3 regions of the Ectothiorhodospira variabilis genome follow, and region 1 is predicted to be linked to each of the others. Evidence: riboswitches for the same ligand, from Rfam matches in the RefSeq annotation. Region 1 holds a riboswitch; each other region holds the start of a gene.
The links. A riboswitch is a leader RNA that binds a small molecule or an ion and turns the genes downstream of it on or off. The one in region 1 is predicted to bind cobalamin.

Region 1 (2,264 bases):
GAAGCGCACCCCGCTCAGCTCGAACGCATGATGATCCGAGGCGATGGGCGAGGGTGCCGGGCGTGGCTCGGTGCTTTCCATGGTCGCCGCGCCCAGGGTGTCCGTGAGGCGATCCAGGTGCTGTCGGGCAAACTCCGCCTGGGTGGCGGCAGTGCGTTCAAGGGCCAGGATCTCGGCACCCTGGGAGAGGAAGTAGTCATTTCCCAGCCAGCGGTGATCCTGGCTGCCCAGATTGATCACATGGGTGATGGGCTGGTCGGTCAGGTCAGCCACAGCCTGTTCAATGCGTTGGGCCACATGATGGCTGGGGCCGCTATCGATCAGCACCACCCCTTCGTCGGTGATCACAAAACCCACGTTATTGTTCATGCCCAGGTTGGCCTGGGTTCGATTTTCCAGGGACCCATAAAAGTAATGGATCTGCTCTGTGATGGCCCGCGGCTCGAGGATCCGTTCGATGGGTCGGTCCTCACCCGCCAAGGCTGTGGTCAGGGAGGAGATCATCAGTCCAATCAGGGTGGAGAGGAGTGCGGGAGTACGGGCAATCATGCTGTTCCTCGGTCATGTTGAAAAGTGGGAGGCGGGACGCCCCACCCCCCTTTCTTATGCCAATAAAAGCATAACGATATGCCCGATCGCTGCCAAGGCCTCCTGAGGATCCGGCACGTCTCCGATTTGAGCCCGGGCCGGATGCCTGTTAAGTTTATGAGGTTATCTTCAGACTTCAGCAGGTGACCCGGGGCCTTCGTGGCCCATCCATCGGGTTGAAACGGGAAGCCGGTGACATCGCCCAGGCGATCACTCCGGCGCTGCCCCCGCAACGGTAAGTGGTGAACGTGGAGAACCCAGGCCACTGTGAGACCCCGTCCCCCGGGCGGATCTCATGGGAAGGCAGCTCCCCACCTTGAACACCCACCACAAGCCCGGAGACCGGCCTGTTGAAGACCAGGTGCCGCGGGGTGCGGCGTGCCGGGTGGAGCCGGACCGCGCTTGATCTCTCCTCCGTGGCACGTACCGCCTTCGTGGCGCATCCATCCCATCGATGCGCGGGCGGCGCGCGAGCGAGCATTTCCATGATATCCAGATCAAGAATCCCGGCCACCATCGTCACCGGCTTTCTGGGCAGTGGCAAGACCACCCTGCTGCGTCATCTCCTGGACAATGCCCAGGGGCGGCGGATTGCCGTCATCGTCAACGAGTTTGGCGAACTGGGCATGGATGGCGAGATCCTCAGGGGCTGCGGCATTGGCTGCGACGAATCCGGAGAGGACGCCGGCACGCTCTACGAACTGGCCAATGGCTGTCTGTGCTGTACCGTGCAGGAGGCCTTTTATCCCGTGATGAAGGCCCTGATGGACCGCCGGGACGAGATCGATCACATCCTCATCGAGACCTCCGGCCTGGCGCTGCCCAAGCCCCTGGTGCAGGCCTTCAACTGGCCGGAGATCAAGACCGGCTGCACCGTGGATGCCGTGGTCACCGTGGTGGACGTGCCCGCCACCGCCCAGGGACAGTTCGCCGCCAACCCCGAGGCGGTGGACCGGCAACGCCGCGCCGACCCGAACCTGGATCACGACTCCACACTTCATGAACTCTTCGAGGATCAGCTATCCGCGGCGGATCTGGTGGTGCTGAGCAAGACCGATCTTGTGGATGCGGCGGCAGTGGAGCGGGTCACGGCACTCGTGCGCGCCGAGATCCCGCCCCCGGTGAAAATCCTCTCCAGCGACCATGGGCGGGTGGATCCCGCGCTCATGATCGGGCTGGGCAATGCCTCCGAAGCGCATATCCACCTGCGCGCCGGGCATCATGACCATGCCCATGGGGAGGGAGATCATCACCATGATCATGACCACGATCAGTTCGACTCGGTGGTGGTGAGGCTGCCGCAGGTGGATCGCGACAGGCTGCTGGAACGGTTGCAGCAAGTGGTGCGGGATCACCGCATCTTCCGCGTGAAGGGCTTCGCGGCCCTGCCCGACAAGCGCATGCGCCTCGTGGTGCATGGGGTGGGAAGTCGTTTTGACAGCTACTTTGACCGCCCCTGGGGTGCCGGGGAGGATCGCGCAACCCGTCTGGTGCTGATCGGTCAGGACCTCTCGGCCGAGGCCCTGGAGCAGGCCCTGCAACCGGCGGTTCTGGCGGCGACGGCCTGATGCATCTGCTGGCGGCACAACCCGGCGGGTTCGTCGACGACGACTCGGTGATCACGCGTCTGGATCAGACGCCCGCCGATATCGTCATCCTCAGTGCCGCGGATACCA
Region 2 (2,264 bases), on a different contig from region 1:
CGCGAAAACGGGTCCATCGCGAGGAGCCCACGCCGGGTACGTATTCCTTGAGTTGATAGGCATCGTTGGCGGGCGCCTCGGAAATCATCCTGAACAGGCGGAAGATATGGGTCTCGTTTTCTTCCTTGGCCCAGGTGCCGTCGCAACAGACCACAAGGCGTTTTCTTGTCATCTTGGTTCATCCCCACGCAGTCGGCCCGAGCGGCCCTACCATGAGCGTAGCAGGGGATTCACGAACGGTGAGGTCTTGCACGGGCCGAATGCCGTCGGCACCCGCAGGGGCGCCGACGGAGGCGAGCACAGGGTGAGCGGGAGCGCAGGCCCTAAAGCGGGACTTCGGAGCGGCTTGCCCTGGCCTGGCATGCCTGGACGGCCTTGACCAGTTCGTCGTCCTCGGCAGGGGCATGCCCCCAGCCATCCACATGGATCAATTGCTCCAGCGGTAACCGGGGACGCCAGCCGGCGGCTTCCAGTTCGGGCTTGTCATGGAAGTGGCTGACCCGGCCAATGCATAAATAGGCCACGGGGACGATCTCATCGGGCAGATTCAGTACCTGTCGGATGTCTTCGGGCCGGAAGATGCTCACCCAGCCCACGCCCAGCCCCTCGCTGCGTGCCGCCAGCCACAGGTTCTGCACGGCGCAGACCACGCTGTACAGGTCCATCCGATGGTCGTGGGTGCGACCGATCACCACCGGGCCGGCGCGGTCCCGGTCGCAGGTGATGCACAGATTGATGGGCGCATCCAGGATGCCTTCCAGGCGCAGGCTGCGATACGTCTCCTGCTTTTCGCCTTCGAACATCCCTGCTGCCTCCTCATTGGCGCGGGTGAAGGCCTGATGGGCCCGATGCTTGATCTGTGGGTCCTTGACGACCACAAAGCTCCAGGGCTGCATGTAGCCCACCGAGGGTGCAAAATGGGCCGCGGTCAGGATGCGGGCCAGCATGTCATCGGGCACCGGGTCGGGCAGGAATTGCCCCCGCACGTCTCTCCGGCAGAGCATGTTGCGATAGATGGCCTTGCGTTCGGCCTCGTTGAAGCGGTGTTGATCAGGTGTTGAATCACCAGCCTGCATGTTGTTCCCCTTGTTCAAGCAGGTGGGACGGCAGCCCGGCCTTGCTGCCGTGCAAAGAAACTGTCGGGCCGGTCTTCTGACTCGGGTTCGTCCCGCGCGGACGCCTTCCCGCCCATGGCAGTGGCTCGATGTCTGCGCGATCCCCCTCACAGCGCTGGGCGCGTTGCGGACTCGGTGATCCTTGATCGATCACCCCACCGCATTCCCGATTCTCCCGTGGACGAACGGGCACCCGACAGCGGGTTGATGAATTTTCGGGCACAGTATAGCGGATCGTTCGTCCGGTATACTGTGGTGATGGATGCCCCCACCTACGCCGTCACCGCTGACCCCTTGCTGAAACTGACGGGTTTGCAATCCGATCATGTAGGGCCGGTCGATCTGGAACTGGCGCCTGGGGCGTTGCTGCTCATTGCCGGGCCCTCCGGCGCGGGCAAGTCGCTGCTACTTCGGGCCATTGCCGATCTGGACCCCCATCGTGGTCAGGTGTGGTTGGCCGGCCAGCCGCGGGCCACCATCCCTCCGGCCTTATGGCGGCGTCAGGTAGGGTATCTGCCGGCAGATCCCGTGTGGTGGGCGGACACCGTGGATGAGCATCTCACGGGGGTGCAGGACGACTGGCTGCAGCAGTTGGGATTCACCCCGGAGGTGCGCCAATGGGAGGTGGAACGTCTCTCCAGCGGCGAGCGTCAGCGCCTGGCGCTGGCAAGGATGCTGGGCAACGGCCCGAGGGTGCTGCTCCTGGATGAGGCCACGGCCAACCTGGATCCTGAAAACACCCTGCGCATGGAAGCGCTGGTCATGGGGTATGTGAGGGAACGGGAAGCCGGGGTCATCTGGGTCAGCCATGATCACGAGCAGCGCGACAGGCTGGGTGGCCGTTTGCTGATGATGGATCAGGGGCGGCTGGCCGACCCGGCAATGGCATCGAGGTCCTGAGCATGGATGTGATCTACCTTTCTCCCTGGGATCTGAGTATTGCCGCTCTGCTGGTGATTGCCCTGGCGGTCCTGACGAGCCGCGTGGGCATGGGGCTTTCCCGAAGCCTGCTGGTGGCGGCGGCACGCACGGTGATCCAGTTGCTGCTCATTGGTCTGGTACTCACCACCCTGTTCGAACACGCAGCCCTGTACTGGGTGGCCCTCATGGCGCTGATCATGCTGCTGGTGGCGGGGCGCGAGGTCATGG
Region 3 (2,264 bases), on a different contig from region 1:
ACCGGTATCCAACCCTCCCAGCGCCCGCCTCCTGTAGGAGCGGCCCTCGGCCGCGAATGGGTCTGATACCTCCTGTGTGCCTGGGTTTTGCACCGTGCCCAAAGGCCTTCCTCCCATGCGCCTGGGCTTTGCTGCATGCCTGGGGTCTGCCTCCAGGGTGCCTGGGCTTTGCAGTATGCCTGGGGTCTGCCTCCAGGGTGCCTGGGCTTTGCGCCGTGCCCAGGGTCTGCCTCCGGGGTGCATTTCTTGCGGCGGGACGCCGTGAATACGTCCCTGTAGGCTTGACCGCCGCATCCATGCGGCGAACACCCGCCTCCAGAAACCCACCCCGGAGGCAGACCGGACGCGTTGGGGCTTGCGTTCGGGGGGGGGCTCCCAGGCTTGAATGGAGCCTTGTGGGAGCGGCCCTCGGCCGCGAATGGGCGCGCCTCAGGTGCATGGATGTCCATCTGCCCTGACAGTAACCCCTGCGGCCCGCATTGGAATATCCACAATCGTTTGCGTATGATACCGCCTCGCTTCAGGTGCCAGATGATTGACATCCGTCTGGTGAAACGGGAAGCCGGTATGTCTGCCAGATTCAGCAGACCAGTCCGGCGCTGCCCCCGCAACGGTAGGCGAGACGAGGGTTTCTGCATGTCAGCGCAGCAACCCCGGCAAGGCGTGAAGCCACTGCGCGCAAGCGTGGGAAGGTGCCTTGACCCGGTCAAAGATGACCCGTCCGCGAGCCCGGAGACCGGCCTGATGCGTTCACGCGGCATTGCGGAGGGCTTTGCGCGGCTCGTCTTCTCGGGTCTCATTCCGGTGGATCTGGCTTTCCGGTGCGCCTTGCACCGATGGGTCTGATTGATCCGCTGCTCTCCTCGTGCCGCACCCTGGCCCATACACAGGTGCGCGGGCGGCGCACCGGAGAGCACATACTCATGCAAACCCGATCCTTCCTGCCGGCAGCCGTTCTGCTGGCCATTCCTTCCCTCGCTACTGCCCAGGAACAGGTGGCCCAACTGGACCCCATCCTGGTCACCCCCACCCGCACAGCCCAGACCACCGACCAGACCCTGGCCTCCGTGACCGTGATCGAGCGGGAGGAGATCGAGCGGTTGCAGCCGAAGGAGTTTGTGGATTTGTTGAGGGGGCGGGCGGGTATTGGCCTGACCCAGAACGGGCCTTTTGGCAAGACCACCAGTCTTTTCATGCGTGGGACTAACTCGGATCACACTTTGTTGCTGGTTGATGGGGTGCGGATGGGATCAGCAACCACGGGGCAAGCTGCGTGGCAATATTTACCTCCTGCAGAGATTGAGCGCGTAGAGATTGTCCGTGGACCACGAACCAGTCTTTATGGGTCGGATGCTATCGGTGGAGTTATTCAGGTGTTTACCAAGGAAGGGGATGGTCCCGCGAAACTTCGGGCACATCTGGGTGCAGGCTCTTTCAATACCAGGGAGATGGGTGCGGGCCTGTCCGGTTCCACGGGAAGTACTCGCTACAATCTCTCAGTCAGTCATTTATCCACTGATGGCATCAATGTGCAAGACGAGACCGCCGATGATCGCCGGGATGGTTATGAGAATAGCTCCGTGTCGGCCCGCTTGTCTCATGAGTTGAAAAACGGCTTTGAGATTTTCGGCTCTCTGCTACATGCGGAAGGTGAGAGTGATTTTGACAGTGGTGGGTCGGGTGATAGGCAGGAATTCAGACAGCACGCCTCACAATTTGGCGTGCGTGGGCAATTGGCGGACATTTGGTACAGTACTTTTTCAGTTGCCCATAGTCGAGATGAGTTGGAAACATTTAGCGACTGGCCTAGTAAGTTTGAGACATCGAGGAATCTTTTTAATTGGCAAAATGATGTGGCTCTCGCGGAGCGCCACATGCTCACGTTAGGTATGGATTACCAAAATGACCGTGTCAATGTCTCCAGCGACTATTCGGAAACTCGCAGAGATAATGTCGGATTGTACGCGCAATGGCAGGTGGAGTTGGGTAGGTATGATCTGGCATGGAGCCTGAGGCACGATGATAATGAGACCTTTGGCCACGAAACCACCGGCCAAATTGCTTGGGGAATGCAATTACAGGAGCAATGGAGCTTGCGTGCCAGTTATGGCACTGCATTCAAAGCACCGACATTCAATGAGCTTTACAATCCAATGCTGAGTTGGGATCCTCCGTTCGAGCCCTACGGCAATCCTGATCTCGACGCAGAAAAGTCGGAAAGCCTAGAAGTTGGGTTGAATTATGCGTCAGGCCTTTTTTTCGGC

Region 2: another riboswitch for cobalamin. It lies ahead of bluB (5,6-dimethylbenzimidazole synthase); the one in region 1 lies ahead of cobW (cobalamin biosynthesis protein CobW).
Region 3: another riboswitch for cobalamin. It lies ahead of LPW30_RS05610 (TonB-dependent receptor domain-containing protein); the one in region 1 lies ahead of cobW (cobalamin biosynthesis protein CobW).

The regions. Positions count from the first base shown of each region.
Region 1 covers NZ_JAJNAO010000009.1:121,874-124,137, reverse strand. Annotated here, with positions in the region: gene LPW30_RS10675 (MBL fold metallo-hydrolase) at 1-549, opposite strand, end outside; cobalamin riboswitch at 713-953, shown strand; gene cobW (cobalamin biosynthesis protein CobW) at 1,074-2,156, shown strand; gene cobN (cobaltochelatase subunit CobN) at 2,156-2,264, shown strand, end outside.
Region 2 covers NZ_JAJNAO010000010.1:26,428-28,691, reverse strand. Annotated here, with positions in the region: gene LPW30_RS10875 (DUF2235 domain-containing protein) at 1-172, opposite strand, end outside; gene bluB (5,6-dimethylbenzimidazole synthase) at 324-1,076, opposite strand; cobalamin riboswitch at 1,126-1,327, opposite strand; gene LPW30_RS10865 (ABC transporter ATP-binding protein) at 1,374-2,015, shown strand; gene LPW30_RS10860 (ABC transporter permease) at 2,018-2,264, shown strand, end outside.
Region 3 covers NZ_JAJNAO010000003.1:167,021-169,284, forward strand. Annotated here, with positions in the region: cobalamin riboswitch at 506-759, shown strand; gene LPW30_RS05610 (TonB-dependent receptor domain-containing protein) at 924-2,264, shown strand, end outside.